Regions from separate parts of the Nocardiopsis sp. NPDC006832 genome, predicted to be linked through region 3. Evidence: riboswitches for the same ligand, from Rfam matches in the RefSeq annotation. Region 3 holds a riboswitch; each other region holds the start of a gene.
What was found. Region 3 has a riboswitch for thiamine pyrophosphate ahead of ABZ717_RS24365 (ECF transporter S component). Riboswitches for the same ligand answer to the same signal wherever they lie in the genome.
Positions count from the first base shown of each region.

Region 1: linked by a shared signal. The riboswitch ahead of ABZ717_RS09990 (3-oxoacyl-ACP reductase) and the one ahead of ABZ717_RS24365 (ECF transporter S component) in region 3 are both predicted to bind thiamine pyrophosphate.
Region 2: linked by a shared signal. The riboswitch ahead of thiO (glycine oxidase ThiO) and the one ahead of ABZ717_RS24365 (ECF transporter S component) in region 3 are both predicted to bind thiamine pyrophosphate.
Region 4: linked by a shared signal. The riboswitch ahead of thiD (bifunctional hydroxymethylpyrimidine kinase/phosphomethylpyrimidine kinase) and the one ahead of ABZ717_RS24365 (ECF transporter S component) in region 3 are both predicted to bind thiamine pyrophosphate.

Region 1 covers NZ_JBEYLC010000015.1:23,834-28,133, reverse strand. Annotated here, with positions in the region: gene ABZ717_RS10005 (DNA methyltransferase) at 1-959, shown strand, start outside; gene ABZ717_RS10000 (hypothetical protein) at 956-2,416, shown strand; gene ABZ717_RS09995 (hypothetical protein) at 2,413-2,781, shown strand; TPP riboswitch at 2,978-3,080, shown strand; gene ABZ717_RS09990 (3-oxoacyl-ACP reductase) at 3,131-3,913, shown strand; gene ABZ717_RS09985 (LLM class flavin-dependent oxidoreductase) at 3,913-4,300, shown strand, end outside.
Region 2 covers NZ_JBEYLC010000017.1:78,875-83,174, reverse strand. Annotated here, with positions in the region: gene ABZ717_RS11020 (thiazole synthase) at 1-256, opposite strand, end outside; gene thiS (sulfur carrier protein ThiS) at 260-472, opposite strand; gene thiO (glycine oxidase ThiO) at 499-1,701, opposite strand; TPP riboswitch at 1,699-1,810, opposite strand; gene ABZ717_RS11005 (Rv2175c family DNA-binding protein) at 1,898-2,257, shown strand; gene thiE (thiamine phosphate synthase) at 2,338-3,000, shown strand; gene ABZ717_RS10995 (SDR family oxidoreductase) at 3,119-4,012, opposite strand; gene ABZ717_RS10990 (DUF418 domain-containing protein) at 4,080-4,300, opposite strand, start outside.
Region 3 covers NZ_JBEYLC010000069.1:3,817-8,116, reverse strand. Annotated here, with positions in the region: gene ABZ717_RS24370 (transglycosylase domain-containing protein) at 1-1,027, shown strand, start outside; TPP riboswitch at 1,103-1,210, shown strand; gene ABZ717_RS24365 (ECF transporter S component) at 1,285-1,926, shown strand; gene ABZ717_RS24360 (ABC transporter ATP-binding protein) at 1,929-3,470, shown strand; gene ABZ717_RS24355 (energy-coupling factor transporter transmembrane component T) at 3,467-4,192, shown strand; gene ABZ717_RS24350 (enoyl-CoA hydratase-related protein) at 4,244-4,300, shown strand, end outside.
Region 4 covers NZ_JBEYLC010000022.1:24,979-29,278, reverse strand. Annotated here, with positions in the region: gene ABZ717_RS13015 (acyl-CoA synthetase) at 1-1,436, shown strand, start outside; gene ABZ717_RS13010 (DUF368 domain-containing protein) at 1,830-2,756, shown strand; TPP riboswitch at 2,824-2,922, shown strand; gene thiD (bifunctional hydroxymethylpyrimidine kinase/phosphomethylpyrimidine kinase) at 2,911-3,714, shown strand; gene ABZ717_RS13000 (sodium:alanine symporter family protein) at 3,788-4,300, opposite strand, start outside.

The DNA of each region.
Region 1 (4,300 bases), on a different contig from region 3:
TACGGGACTTCGGAACCCGACGTTGGCGACCGGTCTCCTTCCGTACCCTTTCCTCCCGGGAGTTGGGCGCGGTCTATGAGTCCCTGCTGGAATGCCTGCCTCAATATCGGCCCGGCGATCACTCCTTCCACCTGGTCCACCGGGCGGGGAACACGCGCAAAATGACGGGTTCGTACTACACCCCGTCCTCCCTCATTTCCCGCCTACTGGACTCCTCTCTCGAACCGGTGCTCGACGAGGCCGTCAAACGAGGGGAGGACAAGGCCGCCGAGTTCGACGAACTCGACCCCGCGGACACCATCGCGGAGATGCTCCTGTCCGTCACGGTGTGCGACCCCGCGTGCGGATCCGGTCACTTTCTGGTGGCCGCCGGCCAACGCATCGCCAAACGGGTCGCGGCCGTCCGAGAGGGCACGCCCGAACCGGGGGAGGAGGCCTACCGCCAGGCGTTGCACACGGTGGTCGCACGTTGTCTGTACGGAGTCGACCTCAATCCCATGGCCCTGGACGTGGCCAAGATGGCGCTGTGGCTGGAGGGCATGGCGCCGGGCAGACCACTCGACCTGCTCGACCCCCACCTCAAATGTGGAAACGCCCTCATGGAGCGACTCCCGCGCAGATACGGGCCGGTATCCCCGACGCGGCCTTCGCCCCGGTGGAAGGTGACGACCGCAAAGTCGTGGAGTCACTGGGAAGGACCAACACACTCGAACGTGTCGGTCAGGGTGCGCTGTTCGACACCGAGTCCAACGCGGTCAAGGTCGGCAACACCACCTACGCGGAGGGGCTCAACGGGCTCTACACGATCCAGGTGGGAAGCCTGCGGGACGTCCGAGAGCAGGAACAGGTCTACCGGGCCTGGCGTACGTCTGCCGACTACCGCAGGGACGTGCACATCGCCGACGCCTGGTGCGCCACCTTCCTCTGGGAGAAGAGGGCGGGCACACCCCGGCCGGTGACCGACGAGACCTTCCGCCGGCTCTTCGACCCCGAGGACGCCGCTGCGACCGAGGCCACCCACGCCGAGATCAGGCGACTTCGAGAGCGGTATCGGTTCTTCCACTGGCACCTGGAGTTCCCCGACATCTTTCGGGTCTGTGACGACGAAGGGAGTGGTGGCAATGGCGCTCTGGGCTGGCAGGGCGGGTTCGACTGTGTGCTGTCGAACCCGCCCTGGGACAAGCTCGACTTCGAGGACAAGAAGTACTTCAGCGTGGTCGAACCCTCGCTCGCCCGCATCGCCGGGTTGGCTCGTAGAGAGGCGATCGGACAGTGGCAGCGCGACCACCCCGAAGAAGCGGAGCGATACCGGTCGGCGCGCCGTCAGGTGAAATCCACCCTGCACTTCGCCGGGCGTTCGGAGGGGTTTCCCGCGTGTGCCAAGGGGCTCACGGTCAAAGGGGTGAACACCCTTCAGGTGGATCATCTCTTCGTGGAGCTGTTCACCGCACTCGTCAAGCCCGAGGGCCGGATCGGTGCGATCGTCCCTACGTCCATCGCCACCGGGGCCGGAGCCCAGGAACTCTTCGCGAGCCTGACCCGTGACCGGTCGATCGCTTCCCTGTACGACTTCGAGAATCTGAAGCAGCTGTTCCCCGGGGTCGACGCACGGCAGAGATTCAGTTTGCTGTCGTTGCACGGGGACAAAGCCCCCGTTCCTGTGGCCGACTACGCCTTCTTCCTACATGAGCCGGCCCATCTCGACGACGGAAGTAGGAGCTTCGAACTCACCGCTGACGAGATCGCCCTGCTCAGCCCCAACACGGGTTCGATCCCCCTATTTCAGTCCAGGCGTGACGCCGATCTCACCCTCTCTATCTACCGTCGAATCCCGGTGCTCTGGAAAGAGGGACAACGGGACGGAAATCCATGGGCGATCAGGTTCAAACGTCTGTTTGACATGACCGATGACTCCGGTCTCTTCCGCGACATGATGGGCCTGGAGAAGGAAGGGTGGGAGCTACGGGGTAACGTCTTCGAGCGCGAAAGCCGTCGAATGATGCCACTCTACGAAGCGAAGATGGCTCACCACTTCGACCATCGGTGGAATGGCTTCACCACGGCCGGAGCTCCGCGACAACCGGCCCAGATCGAGAAGGGGCCCCCGCTTACGCGCCGATGCCGCGCTACTGGGTTCCCGGAGAGGATGGTTCCAGACCGGGTCTGGCCACGCGACTGTCGGAGGTCGGGTGGAACAGAGAATGGCTCTACGGTTGGCGTGACATCTGTCGATCGAATGATGAGCGAACCGGGATTCCCGCCTTCCTGCCACGTGTGGCCGTCGGCCACACCTTCCCGCTCATGTTCGTGCAACGGAGACCGCACCTGGTCGCGGCCTTGTGCGCCGTTCAGAGTTGCCTGGTCTTCGACTTCGTCGGCCGCCAGAAGATCAACGGCGCGCACATGTCCCTCATGACCTGGAAACAGCTTCCCGTGCCCACACCCGAGCAGCTGGAACCCCATCTCGGCTTCCTGGTGCCTCGCGTCCTCGAACTCATCTACACCACCCATGACATGGAACCTCTGGCCAGGGACCTCGGCCACGAAGGCCCACCCTTCCCGTGGGACGAAGAACGCCGTGCGACCATCCGCGCCGAACTGGACGCCTACTGCTTCCGCCTCTACGGGCTCGACCGGCAGGAGGTGGACTATGTCTTGGAGACCTTCCAGACGGCCAAGGGCGGCCTGAAGAACAACGAGATCGCCAGGTTCGGAACCTACCGAACCAAGGAGTTGGTCCTGGACGCCTTCGATGGTCTGACGGACGTGGCGATCCAATAGAAGCCCTGGAGACCGCAGCGGAAGTCTGGGCCCGGACCACCCCACCCGGGCGTCGACGTGTGCTCGGGAGCATTCCCTTGCCCGTCGACGTGGAGGGGCACCAACCGGCCGGCTCCCCGAAGGTGCGATCGCCGAGCGGGAGGCGAGCGCGGCACCGGCCGGTGGCCCGAGAGGGTGCCTATGGGCTACCTTGATCGGCAGTGACACGGGGTGCCCTGAATCCACTGATCAGGGCTGAGATGACACCCGTCGAACCTGATCCGGGTCATACCGGCGAAGGGATGTCCGTACATGGCCGGTGGTATCGGTGGCCGAAGGGACGCCTTCGCCCATGCCAGAAAGGCCACCGATGAGTTCTTCCCGCACCGCACTCCCCATCGACCAACAGACGGTCGTCGTCACCGGCGGGGCCCGAGGGCTCGGGTCCCGGCTGGTCCAGGCCTTCCTGGGGCAAGGCGCCCGAGTGGTGATCAACTACCTCCACAGCGCAGAAGCGGCTCGCGAGCTCGCCGCCACCCACCCCGACCGCGCCCTGGCCGTGCGAGCGGACGTACGCGACCCCGAACAGGTCGCCTCGATGGTCCAGACCGCAGAGGGCCATTTCGGCTCCTCCGTCTCCACCGTCGTCAACAACGCGCTCGCCGACTTCTCCTTCAACGGCGACGCACGACCCCACGCCGACACGCTCACCCCACAACACCTCGACCAGCAGTTCAGCGGTACCGTCCACGGCGCACTGAACACCGTCCAGGCGGCCCTGGCCTCCATGCGCGGCCAAGGGTTCGGCCGGGTCATCAACGTGGGCACCAACCTGTTCCAGCACCCGGTCGTCCCCTACCACGACTACACAGCGGCCAAGGCGGCGCTGCTGTCGCTGACCCGCACGCTCGCCCACGACCTGGGACCCGACGGCATCACCGTCAACATGGTCTCCGGTGGTCTGCTGCGCACCACCGACGCCAGCTCCGCCACCCCCGAGAGCGTCTTCGACATGATCGCCTCCTCCACACCGCTGCGCCGGGTCACCACACCGGCCGAGTTCGCCGACGCGGCCCTGTACTTCGCCTCTCCCTGGGCGCGCGCGGTCACCGGTCAAAACCTCGTCGTCGACGGCGGGCTGGTGATGAACTGATGACCGCCGCTTCCGCGCCTGACCAGGCCCCCGATCGCCGGATGCACCTCAACCTGTTCATCTTCGGCTGTGGCCACCACAAGGCCGCCTGGCGTCACCCCGACTCGCCGGCCGAACGGATCGGTGACATCACCTACTTCGAAGAACTGGCCCGCACCGCCGAACGCGGCCGCTTGGACGCGGTGTTCTTCGCCGACGGCCACGCCACGGGCGACGTCGCCGGTGGCCCGTGGTGGTTCCTCGAACCGTTGACCGCTCTGGCGGCCATGAGCCGGGCCACCCGGCACATCGGTCTGGTCAGCACCGTCTCCAGCACGTTCTACACGCCTTTCCACGCGGCACGCCTGCTGGCCTCCCTGGACCACATCAGCGGAGGCCGAGTGGGCT
Region 2 (4,300 bases), on a different contig from region 3:
CCGCGGTGTTGGGCAGTGGACGGATGCCGTTGCGGGACAGGACGTCCCACACCGATCCCTGCGTGCCCGGGGCGACCCGGCGCATGGCCACGGTGGTCAGCTCCGTCCCCGAGGCCAGCAGGGCCTCCTCCAGCACCTCCAGGGAGGGCGCGCCGCCGGTTCCGGTGATGAGGCGGGAGCCGAAGGGGACGCCGGCGATGATCACGGGGTCTTCGACGGTGTCGACATCGGGGCGGGTGTCGAGGATGTCGGTCATGGTTCAGCCTCCCTGTACGGCGGTCAGGACGTCCACGCGGTCGCCCGGCGTCAGGTCCGTGCCGGCCCACGCGGTGCGCCGCACCACCTCGTCGTTGATCGCCACCGCGATCCCGCCGGGGATCGCCCCGTCGCCGGCCGAGGTGAGGTCGCGTACGACCGCCTCGACCGTGGTGGCCGTGCTCTGGCGACTCTCGCCGTTGATGATCAGTTCCACAGTCACTCCCACGTCGTCGGTTCGTCTCACGCGCCGCCATCGGACAGCGGCCGGTCGGCGGCGAATCCATGCGCGTATTCGGGCAGGGCCCCGGTCGTGAGCGCCCGCACCATGACCTCTCCGGTCACGGGGGCCAACAGCACCCCGTGCCGGAAGTGGCCCACGGCCAGGTGCAGTCCCGGCACCCGGGTGGGGCCCAGCAGGGGTCGGTTGTCGGGGGACCCGGGGCGCAGGCCCACGCAGGTCTCGGTGACCTCCAGCTCGGTGACCCCGGGAACGAGTTCGCGCGCGTCCCGCAGCACCTGCCAGAGCCCGCCCGCGGTCAGGGCGGTGTCGTACCCCAGCTCCTCCTGGGTCGCGCCCACGATGACCTCGCCGTCGGCGCGGGGCACCAGGTAGACCGGGAAGCCGCGGACCAGGCCGCGCACCGTCCGCTCCACGAGCGGGGGCTCCCCCTCACGGACCCGGGCGCGCAACAACTGTCCCTTGACCGGCCGGATCGGAGGCAGCACCGGCGCGGGCAGGGTGATCCGGTCGCTCAGGCAACCCGCGGCGAGGACGACCTGGTGGGTCGGCAGAACGGTGCCGTCGGCCAGGTGCACTCCCAACCGGGCCCCGTCGGGACCGGGGGAGGAGACCTCGGTCACGGCCCCGGCCACCTCGCGCGCGCCCGCGCGTTCGGCGGCCCGGGCCAGGGCCGGAAGTAGACGGCGGGGGTCGACGGAGTGATCCTCTGGGGCCAGGACCCCGCCCCGCACCGAAGGGGCCAGGTGGGGTTCCAACCGGCGGCACTCTCGACTGTTCAACCGCTCGGTGGCGATGCCCAGACGTCGTTGCAGGTCGTGGAGTTCATCGAGGACGGCCAGGTCGTCCCGGTCGAAGGCGACCAGGAGCGTTCCGGTGCGGTGGTGGCCCACCGACATGGCGGAGTCCGCCTCCACCTCGGCGACGAAGGAGTCGTACATCCGCGCGGAGCGGACGCCGAGTCCCATGAGTTCCTCCTCACCGAAGATCGCCTCGGTGGCGGGCGTGAGCATGCCCGCCGCGACGGCGGAGGAGGAACGCGCGTCGGCGGGTTCGGTGACGGGATCGGGCTCGACCAGGGTGACGTCCAGACCGTGTCGGGCCGCCCGCCAGGCGACCACCCTCCCGATGACGCCGCCACCGACGACGACCACACCATCGGTGTCGGAACCGGTCCTGTAGCGGGAATCCTCGAAGTCGCGCATGGTGCGCGCTCCCCTCCCTTCGCCGGCATGATCCGGATCAGGTTCGTGCGGTCGGAGACTGCTCGGTCTCCCTCTCAGCCGGGTCCACCCGGCTCCCGCGGGACATGTCTGTTCGCTCCCCGCCATCCTAGGCCAGGTGACCCCGCACGGGTTCGGGCGGTCCTCGGTGGCCGGTGGGGTGTGGCAGATTGGGAGGGTGACACACAAAGACCTCGACATCGACGAACTGGTCGGCGACTGGCTGACCCTGCGCGAGGCGGCCGAGCCGCTGGGCGTCAGCCCGAACCGGATCAAGACGTTCATCCGCGAGAACCGCCTCATGGGCGTGGTTCGCAAGGGAGAACTCTCCATCCCCGCCGCCTTCCTGGACGGTGACGACCTCGTCAAGGGGCTGCCCGGCACCATCGTGCTGCTCTCCGACGCGGGTTTCTCCACCGAGGAGGCTCTGCGCTGGCTCTTCACACCGGACGACACCCTTCCGGGGACCCCGATCCAGGCCATGCGCGAGAACCGGGGCACCGAGGTGCGTCGCCGCGCCCAGGCCATGGCCTTCTGAGTGATCGCCGTTCGCTCCATGGGGCGCACCGGGGGGTGCGCCCTTGGGTCTCTCGACGACCAGGGCCTAATGTGTCGGGTGTGAGGACCAACCACGGAACCAGCCTGCGCGAGCGCCTGGACGCATCCCTTCTGTACCTGTGCACCGACGCCCGTACCGAGCGCGGTGACCTCGCCGAGTTCACGGACGCGGCCCTGGCCGGAGGGGTGGACATCGTCCAGCTCCGGGACAAGGGGCTGGAGGCCCGCGAGGAACTCGCCGCGCTGGAGGTCATGCGCGAGGCGTGCGAACGCCACGGCGCGCTGCTCGCCGTCAACGACCGCGCCGACATCGCCCGCGCGGTGCGCGCCGACGTTCTGCATCTGGGACAGCGCGATCTGCCCGTGTCCATGGCCAGGGACATCATCGGCGCGGACCCCGTCATCGGGCGATCCAACAACGACGTCGAGGCCGCCATGGCCTCCGCCGAGGAAGCCGGCAGCGACTACTTCTGCGTCGGACCGACCTGGGCCACCCCCACCAAGCCGGGACGCCCTGCCGCCGGCCCGGCCCTGGTGGAGAAGGCCGCCGCACTGGGGACCGAACGACCCTGGTTCGCCATCGGCGGCATCGACCTGACCACCATCGACGAGGTGCTCGACGCCGGCGCCTCGCGTGTCGTCGTGGTGCGCGCCATCACCGAGGCGGAGGACCCCCGTGCCGCGGCGGTCGCCCTCAAGGAACGGCTCACCGCGCGGGCCTGAACCGAGGCGACGCCTCACCGGACCCGGTGACGGGGAACCTCCCGGGGATCAGCACCTCGGGTCCGCCGAACTCGACCGCGCACTCCGCACGGCGGTGGTCGGGAAGAGACCGCCGATGTCAGACCGCGACGTGCGCCAACGCGCTCGGATGACGGCGCAGGAAACCCTCGATGGATTGCGCCGGGTGCCCGGTCAGGCTCGGCACGGTATCGGCCACCACGTCCATCTCCCCGTTCGCGATCGCCGCGTACGACGACGCCCACCCCTCGACCTCCCACTCCGCGGCTCCGGTGCGCCGGCGTGACTCCAGCGCCTCCTCCCAGTTCTGGGGCACGTAGTGGATGGTGCGGCCGGTGAGCCTGCCCAGCTTCTCCACCGTGGCGCCCACCGACAACGCCTCCGGGCCGGTCACGTCGTAGGTGGTCCGCTCCGACGCGGCGATCACCACGGGGTCGGTCAGGACGGCGGTGGCCACGTCGGCCACGTCGTCCCGGGACACCCACGCGGCCCGACCGTCACCGGCCGGGCCGCGCACCACTCCCTCGTCGTCCACCCAATGGGGCAGCAGGTCCAGGTACAGGCTCGGTCTCAGGAACGTGTAGGACACACCGGTGGATCTGATGTGCGCCTCGGTGAAGAAGTGCGTCCGGGCGAAGGTGAAGGTCGAGGCCGGGCCCGCACCGAGGAACGACAGGTACACGATCCGGGAGACCCCCGCCTCGACCGCCGCGTCCACCGCGCTGACGTGGGTCTCCATTCGTTCCTCGGACTCGGTGGCCGAGACCAGGAACAGGGTGTCCACCCCCCGACAGGCCCGCGTGAACCCGGCCCCGTCCTCGTAGTCGGCCATCGACGCGCTGCTGCCCGGGTACTCCGGGGCGCGATTGATGTCGCGCACGATGAATCGCTGTGTCGACCCGAGCCGAGCGATCCGGGCGGCCACGCGCCCGCCCACCGCTCCCGTGGCTCCGGTCACCCCTATGGTGTGGTTTGTCATGTGATCGTCACCCATGACAGCCATCCTGGAGTATGGGGACGTGCCGGCCGCTCATCGGCACGCCCCTTTTTGAGCTCATCGGTCAGCGGGTGGTGTGCTCTTGGGGAGCCTCCTCGTTCCCACCCGTGACAGGGGCGATCGTACGGGTGATGCGCCGGTAGGTCAGGCGGCGCAACAGCACCTCGGCCGGGCCACGACGCCCCGCGCGCTCCAGCGCGTAGGCGCCCACCACGGTGAGCAGCCACACCCCGACCGCGTACAGGAACATCGTCCACGAGGACATGTGCGCGGCCAGCCCCAGGC
Region 3 (4,300 bases):
GGCCATGGTCGAGCCCGGTTCGGGCCGCGTGCGAGCCCTGGCCCAGAACCTGCGCTACGGGTTCGACGACGAAAAGGTCGGCACCACCTCGATCAACCTGGCCGTGGACCAGGCCGACGGCGGTTCCAGCGGATTCCAGGCCGGGTCGACTTTCAAGGCCTTCACCCTGGCCGCGGCCCTGGAGAAGGGCCTGGGGTACGGCACCAGCTTCAACTCGCCCAAGAGCATGTCGGTCGGCGGCATGGTCAACTGCGAGGGCGGCACCATGTCGTCCTGGAACGTCCGCAACGCCGGTGAGAGCGACGAGGGCGGCCACAACATGCTCAGCGGGACCAAGGGGTCGGTGAACACCTACTTCGCCCAGCTGCAGCGTCGGGTCGGCCTGTGCGAGACCTCCGAGACCGCCGAGGCGGTCGGGATACACCGCGCCGACGGTGGCGACCTCGGGGTGTGGAGCTCCTTCACCCTGGGCGACCAGGAGGTGTCCCCGCTGAACGTGGCCAACGCCTACGCGACCTTCGCCGCTCGTGGCACCCGCTGCGAGCCGCGCCCGGTCCGGGCGATCCGGGACGACGGCACCGGTGAACGGGTCACCGCCGACTCCCACTGCGAACGAGCGGTGAAGAAGCAGACCGCGGACGGGGTCAACCACCTGCTACAGCAGCCCTTCAAGGGCGGCACCGCCAATGGTCTGGACCTCGGGCGACCGGTCGCGGGCAAGACCGGCACCACCGACGGCGCGGCCTACGCCTGGTTCGCCGGGTACACCCCGAACCTCTCCTCGGCCGTGGTCGTCGGCGACGTGCGCGGCGGCGAGGCGAACCCGCTGCAGGGCGTGACCATCGGTGGCCGCTACTACGGCATCGTCTACGGGGGCAGCCTGCCCGGCCCGATCTGGCAGGAGAGCATGCGGGGCGGTACCGCCGAACTGGAGGCCGAGGACTTCGCGGGCTCGCCCGGGGCCTTCGGCAACCCGGACGCCGAGCCACCGAAGTCCAAGGACGACGAATCCGACACCGAGGCCTGACCTGCGATGGAGTCGGAAGAATCGGGCCGTGGGATGGAAACATCCCACGGCCCTCCTTGTTGACGCATAATGGAGGAGAACCGACAGGGGAGCGCGTGAGCGCTGAGAGTGCGGCATCGGACCGCAGACCCTTACACACCTGATCCGGGTCATGCCGGCGAAGGAAGTCGTGGAATCCGTCATCTCCGTGCCGCCGGCGCGGGAGACGCTCTCGGCCGCATTCCCCTCGTCGACCTCGACGAAGGGACCTCATTTCGATGGGTATCGACACCGGAGCCGGGCACGCCGGTACGAGTCGTGGACTTCTCGGCCGGATCAAGGACTGGATCCGCGCCGAGTTCGGGGCCTGGCGCACCGTGGACATCGTGGTGGCCGCCGTACTCGGCGCCGCGGTGGGGGTGGTGTTCTGGCTGTGGGGCGTGGTCTGGACGATCACCGGACCGCTGTTCGTGCTCTTCCCCCCGGCACAGGCGATCCTCTACGGGGTCTGGCTGCTTCCGGGAGTCCTCGGCGGGCTGATCATCCGACGGTCCGGCGCGGCCGTGCTCACCTCCATCACCGCGGCCTCGGTCTCCGCGCTGCTGGGCTCCCAATGGGGCGTCACGGTGGTCCTGGAGGGCGCCATGCAGGGGCTGCTGCCCGAGCTGGTCTTCCTGCTCTTCCTCTACCGCCGTTGGGGCATGGGCGTGGCCGCGCTGGCCGGTGCCCTCGCCGGGATCTCCCCGGCCATCCGTGACGCCGTCGTCTACTACGCCACCTGGCCGCTGTCGCACCAGCTCGTCTACGGCGGCCTGGTCCTGGTGAGCGGCGCGTTGATCGCGGGGGTCGGCGGACGCCTGCTCACCACCGCCCTGGCCCGGTCCGGGGCCTTGGCACCCTTCCCCTCGGCCAAGGGCTGACCATGGCCGGCACGAACGCGCGCGGCGCGCGTGTGGAACTCTCCGGCTGGGGATGGAAGCACGCGGGCCGCGCCGCCCACGCCCTGCGCGGCGTCGACCTGCTCATCGAACCCGGGGAGCGGGTCCTGTTGCTGGGCGCCTCCGGCGCGGGCAAGTCCACCCTGTTGCACGCCCTGGCCGGTCTCACCGGGCCCGACAGCGCCATCGGTGGCGACCAGGAGGGCCTGCTCCGGGTGGACGGCGAGCCCGCCTCCCGGGGGCGCGGCGGTGTGGGTCTGGTCGCGCAGGATCCCGAGGCCCAGCTGGTGATGGCGCGCGCCGGCGACGACGTGGCGTTCGGCCCGGAGAACCTGGGGGTGGCACCGGACGAGATCTGGTCGCGGGTCGAACGTGCCCTGGTCGAGGTCGGGTTCCCCTATGGGATCGGCCACTCCACCGGTGCCCTGTCCGGTGGGGAGAAGCAGCGCCTGGTCATCGCCGGGGCACTGGCCATGCGACCGCGTCTGCTGCTGTTGGACGAGCCCACCGCCAACCTCGATCCGGTCGGGGGCGCGCTGGTCCGGGACCTGTTGGCCCGCCTGCTCACCGAGAGCGAGGCGACCCTCGTTCTGGTCGAACACCGCGTCGCCGAGGTCATGGACCTGGTGGACCGTGTGGTGGTGGTCGAACCCGGCGGTGGCGTGATCGCCGACGGGGCGCCGGCGAAGGTCTTCGCCGAGCACGGGAGGTCCCTGGCCGAACAGGGGGTGTGGGTACCCGGAGAGGAACCCTCACCGGACCTACCCTCGGCCCCCGGGGGAGCGCCCATGTTGGCGGCGCGGGGTGTGACGGCGCGGACCCCCTTCCAACTGGGCGTGCGGGCGGCCGCCCCGCGCACCGTCCTCGAAGACGTGGACCTGACCGTGCCCGCGGGGGCCGTCACCGCGCTGACCGGGCCCAACGGAGCGGGCAAGTCCACCCTCCTGACCCTGCTGGCGGGCCTGACCAAACCGCACCGTGGTCGGGTGGTGCCGCGCGGGACCCTGGCGGAGATCGACCGGCGTCCACTGGTCCGCTGGCCGGCCCGACGGCTGGCCCGCCACGTGGGCACCGTCTTCCAGCACGCCGAGGACCAGTTCGTGACCACCGAGGTCCGCGACGAACTCCGGTTCGCCCCGCTGCGGGCCGGTCTGAGCGATACGGAGACCGAGGGCCGGGTCGGTGAACTCATGGAACGGCTGCGGCTGACCCATCTGGCGAACGTGCACCCGTACACGCTTTCGGGCGGGGAGAAACGCCGTCTGTCGGTGGCCACCGCGCTCAGTTCCGGCCCCCTGCACGCCCCCGACGTCCTGGCCCTGGACGAGCCCACCTTCGGCCAGGACACCCGCACCTGGACCGAGCTCGTGGAGCTCCTCGCGGATCTGCGAGCCGAGGGCCGGGCCATCACCGTGGCCACCCACGACGGGCTGCTCCTGCGTCATCTGACGGACGTGCGGGTGCGTGTGGCGGACGTGCGGGTGCGTGTGGCGGACGGGCGCGCCGTGGCCGAGGAGGCCGAGTGAGCGAGGTCCCCCGGCTCACCGGACTCAATCCCGCAGCCAAACTGATCGCCGCCCTCGGCATCGGCATCGGACTCGTCCCCGCCGTGGACGTGGTCACCGGCGGCATCGTGCTGGCCGCCGTCCTGCTGTGCGTGCCCTTCAGCGGGGTGGACCGCCGCACCCTGCTGATCCTGGCCGGCCCCTTCGTGCTCATGGGTCTGAGCAGCGCCGCGGTCAACTACCTGTACGGCGAACAGGGCCTCGAAGGAGCCATCGGGGTGGCGGTGCGTCTGTTGGCCATCGCCCTGCCCGGACTCCTCGCCGCCATCACCAGCGACCCCACCGACATGGCCGACGGGCTCGTGCAAAGACTCAAGGTGCCCGAGCGCCCCGCCATGGGCGTGCTCGCGGCGCTGCGCCTCATCCCGCTGTTGGCCGACCAGTGGCGCACCATCACCCTGGCCCGTAGGGCCCGAGGACTGGAGGCCGGATACAACCCGCTGAACGTGGTCCGACTGTTCTTCGGCCGACTGTTCGCGCTGCTGGTCCGCGCCATCCGAATCGGTACCCTGCTGGCCACCGCCATGGACGCGCGGGCCTTCGGGACCGGGCCGCGCACCCACGCACGAGTCAGCCGCTGGCGTGTCGCCGACACGCTCCTGCTCGTGGGCGCCGCCCTGCTCCTGGCCGTCGCCTACACGGTCTCGGCCCGGCTCGGGACCCTGGTGCTGCTCTTCTCCTGACCCGCGTGGTTGGGTTGCCATCGAAACCGACACCGACACCGAGACGAAGAGGTGGACAACGTGGGCGAGTTCGTTCGCGTGGAGGCCGACCCGGAGAACCCCGCGGTC
Region 4 (4,300 bases), on a different contig from region 3:
CGTTCCTCGGTGTGCTGCGCGCCGGAGCGGTGCCGGTCAACGTCAACTACCGGTACGTGGCCGGCGAACTGCGACACGTACTCTCCGACTCGCACGCGGCGGCGCTGATCGCCGAGGACTCCCTGGCTGCCACGGTCACGGCCATCCGACCGGATCTGCCACGACTGCGCCACGTGCTGCTGTTGGCCGACGGCACCGAGCGAACCGCCGAGGGGACGGACTACGAGTCCGCCCTGACCGCGCAGGGCGAGGACGTCGGAACCCCCCGGAGCGCGCTTCCCGGCACGAGCGGCGACGACCACTACCTGCTCTACACCGGCGGCACCACGGGGTACCCCAAGGGTGTGCTGTGGCGCCAGGCCGACGTCTTTCGCGCCGCCGTGGAACGTCGCTCCCCCGGCACCCCGCGCGCACGCACCCCCGAGGAAGTGGCCGAACGCGCCCTTCGTTGTTTCCCGCAGCGCATGCTGGTCCTGGGTCCGGTCATGCACGCGGCCGGGCAGTGGCACGCGTTGAGCATGTTGTTGTGCGGCAAGCGCGTGGTGCTGTCCACCGACCGCAGCTTCAGACCGGACCGTGTGCTGGAACTGGCGCACCGCGAGGGCGTACACGCGCTCCAGCTGGTGGGCGATGCGATGGCGCGGCCACTGGCGCGGCACCTGCTCACCGAACCCGAGCTGTGCCCGGACCTGACCTCGGTGCGTTCCGGTGGTACCCCGTTGACCCCGGCGGTGCGCAACCTGTGGAAGGCCTGGCGCGAGGACGTGGCCCTGGCCGACTCCTACGGGGGTTCGGAGACGGGTGTGTGCGGTTCGGCGACCGCACCCGACGAGGCGGCCACGGTCGCCGACACCACCGACCGTCGCAGCTTCACCATGGGTGGCAGCATCTCGGTGCTCGACGAGGCGTTGCGTCCGTTGCGGCCGGGGTCGCCGCGGGTCGGACGGATCGCGCGGACCGGACGGATCCCCTTGGGCTACTACAACGACCCCATCGCCACCGCTCGCACCTTTCCCACCGACGCCGAGGGGCGACGTTGGGCGTTGTCGGGCGACTACGGGACCCGGGCCACGGACGGTTCGATCGTCCTGTTGGGTCGGGGCAGCGTGGTCATCAACACCGCCGGGGAGAAGGTGTACCCCGAGGAGGTGGAGGCCGTGCTCAAGGCCCACCCGTCGGTGGACGACGTGATCGTGGTGCCCGCTCCGGACGAGAACCTCGGTCAGCGGGTCACGGCCCTGGTCTCGTTGGCCCCCGGCGGCAGCCCGGACGAGAAGGCGCTGCGCGCCCACTGCCGGGTTCGGTTGGCCGGGTTCAAGGTGCCCCGGACGGTGCACTTCGTGGACCGGGTCCGGCGCACCGCCGTGGGCAAACAGGACTACCGTTGGGCCGCTTCGGTGGCCGGGGAAGGTACCCCCAGCCCTCAATCGCGGTGACCCACGGGGGCTCCGGGAGGTCTCCTCATCCTCCCTCTGTGGCACCTCTCATTTCGGTCTCCGAGTCGGTACGCCACCAAGCAGCCGAAACGTGGTTTCGGCGCCCTTTCGATGCCTCCAGGACAGCTCCGGGACGCCTTCCGCCCTCGCCGACGGCACTAGAATGGCCACAGCCGGCCCGGGGCTCGCGGTCCCCCTCCCCCATCGTGTGGCCGGAGTGACGAACCTCGATGTTGGACCCGGGACCGTACCATCGGCGGGTTCATCGAGGTCCGTGCCGACCCAAGCACCCCTTTGACCGTCCGGTCCACCGTGGATACGGGACCGGCGGCACCATCAGGACGGAGGACGGCGCCCCCTTCCCGGTTCCCCGGAAGACGCGCCCGAGCATTCATGGCCAACTCAGTAGGCTCCTACATCTTCAACGCGGTGCGCGGCGGGGCCGTGGGCACCTCCGAAGCGCTTCCCGGTATCAGCGGTGGCACCGTCGCGCTCATCGTCGGCCTCTACGACCAGTTGATCGGTGGCGCGGGCCACATGGTCAGCGGGATCAAGCGCTACGTCACCGACGTGCCCCGAGGTCGCGGCAAGGACCGCGCTGTGGAGCAGTTCCGCCAGGTGGAATGGTCCGTCCTCGTCCCCGCCCTGATCGGCATGGCGGTGGCCCTGGTGGGAGCGTTGCTGCTCATCGCCCCGCTGGTGGAGGAGTACACCCAGTACGCATACGCGATCTTCTTCGGTCTGGTGCTCGCCTGTCTGTGGATCCCCTACACCGGCGCGGGCAAGTCATGGAAGGCCGGACACTACCTCCTGGCCCTGGTCTTCGCCGTACTGTCGTTCTTCCTGACCAGTCTCCCCGGCGCCAACCTGCCCCCGCACCCGGTGGTGGTCTTCCTCGTCGCCTCGGTAGCGATCTGCGCGCTGGTCCTGCCGGGCGTCTCCGGTTCCTTCATCCTGTTGGCCGTCGGTCTGTACACTCCGAGCAAGGACGCGTTGGAGAACCTCGACTTCGTCTACATCGGTGCCTTCGCCCTCGGCGCGCTCACCGGCCTGGCGCTCTTCGTCAAGGTCCTCCAGTACTTCCTGGAGAACTTCCACCACTTGACCCTGGTGGTCCTGACCGGCCTGATGGCGGGTTCGCTGCGTGCCCTGTGGCCCTGGCAGAGCGAGGACCGAGAGATCCTCGCTCCCACCGAGGTCCCGTTGACGGTCGCCCTGATGGTGGCCGGTTTCGCCATCATCGTGGTGTCCATCCTGTGGGAGCGCCGCAAGCGGCTCCAGCGTGAGGTCGAGGCCGGCCACGAGAGCGTCTCCGTCTGACCCTTAGAGTCGTACCCACAACCACATACCGAGTCGGGGTCGAGCGAGCGCTTCACCGCGCTTCGACCCCGACGGCGCGGGGTGCCGGGGAAACGACCCGGCTGAGAGCACACCCGTCGAACCTGCCCTAGTTCGTACTAGCGAAGGAACGCCGATGAGCGTGTACAACGTCGTGTCCATCGCCGGAAGCGACCCCAGTGGGGGCGCCGGCATCCAGGCGGACCTGAAATCGTTCTCCGCCCACGGGGTCTTCGGGATGAGCGTGGTGACGGCGTTGACCGCCCAGTCCACGCGCGGGGTCACCGGGGTTCACGGTGTCCCCGCTTCATTCGTCGTCGACCAGATGGAGACGCTGTTCGAGGACGCGACGGTCCACGCGGTCAAGGTGGGCATGCTGGGCACCGCCGAGGTCACCGAGGCCGTGGCCGCCGCGATCGACCGGCACGGGCTGTCGAACGTGGTGGTGGACCCGGTGATGGTCGCCAAGAGCGGCGACCGGTTGTTGGAGCGTTCGGCCATGGAGGCGCTGCGCGGTGAACTGCTGCCGCGCGCCGACCTCCTCACACCGAACCTGCCGGAGGCCGCCGACCTGCTCGACGAGGAGGAGGCCACGGACCTGGCCACGATGCGCTCCCAGGCCGAGAGGCTTTTGAAGCTGGGGCCGCGTCGGATCCTGCTCAAGGGCGGGCACCTGGCGGGGACCGACAGCGTCGACCTGCTGGTCGACGGGGAGTCCGCCCCGGTCGAGCTGAGCGCCACGCGCGTGGCGACCCGCAACACCCACGGCACCGGCTGCACCCTGTCCTCCGCGATCGCCGCGCTGATCCCCCAACGCCCGGACGTGGCCACCGCCGTGGCCGACGCCAAGACCTGGCTGACCGAGGCGCTGCGCCACGCCGACGAGATCGACGCCGGCGGCGGCCAGGGCCCCGTGCACCATTTCCACGCCTGGTGGTGATCACACGAAGGGGGGACCGGCCCGTGCGGACCGGTCCCCCCTTCATATTCTCCCCGTGGGGCGTGCGAGTCGGCTAGCGCTGGACGTCGTCCATCACCGCGTCCGGGTTACGCCAATCGGGGTGACCGAAGAACCTCTTGCTCTCCGCCACGATGACCGGGGACAGCAGGAGCAACCCCACCAGGTTCGGCAGCGCCATCAGGCCGTTGGCGATGTCGCTGAACAGCCAGACGGAGTCGAGGCTGGCGACCGAACCGATGAAGATGATGACGATGAAGATGAGTCGGTAGGGCAGGACCAGCTTGCGTCCGCCCAGGAACTCCACGCACCGCTCACCGTAGTAGGCCCAGCCGAGCAGGGTGCTGAAGGCGAAGACGGCCACGGAGGCCGCGACGACGTAGGCGCCCGCGGTACCGAAGGTGGGGCTGATGGCACCCAGCCCCTCGGTCATGGCCTGCGACGTCAGCAGCGAACCGTCCTCGGCCTCGTCTCCCTGCCACACACCGGTCACGATGATGACCAGGCAGGTCATGCTCACCACGATGATGGTGTCGATGAAGGTCTGGGTCATGGAGACCATGGCCTG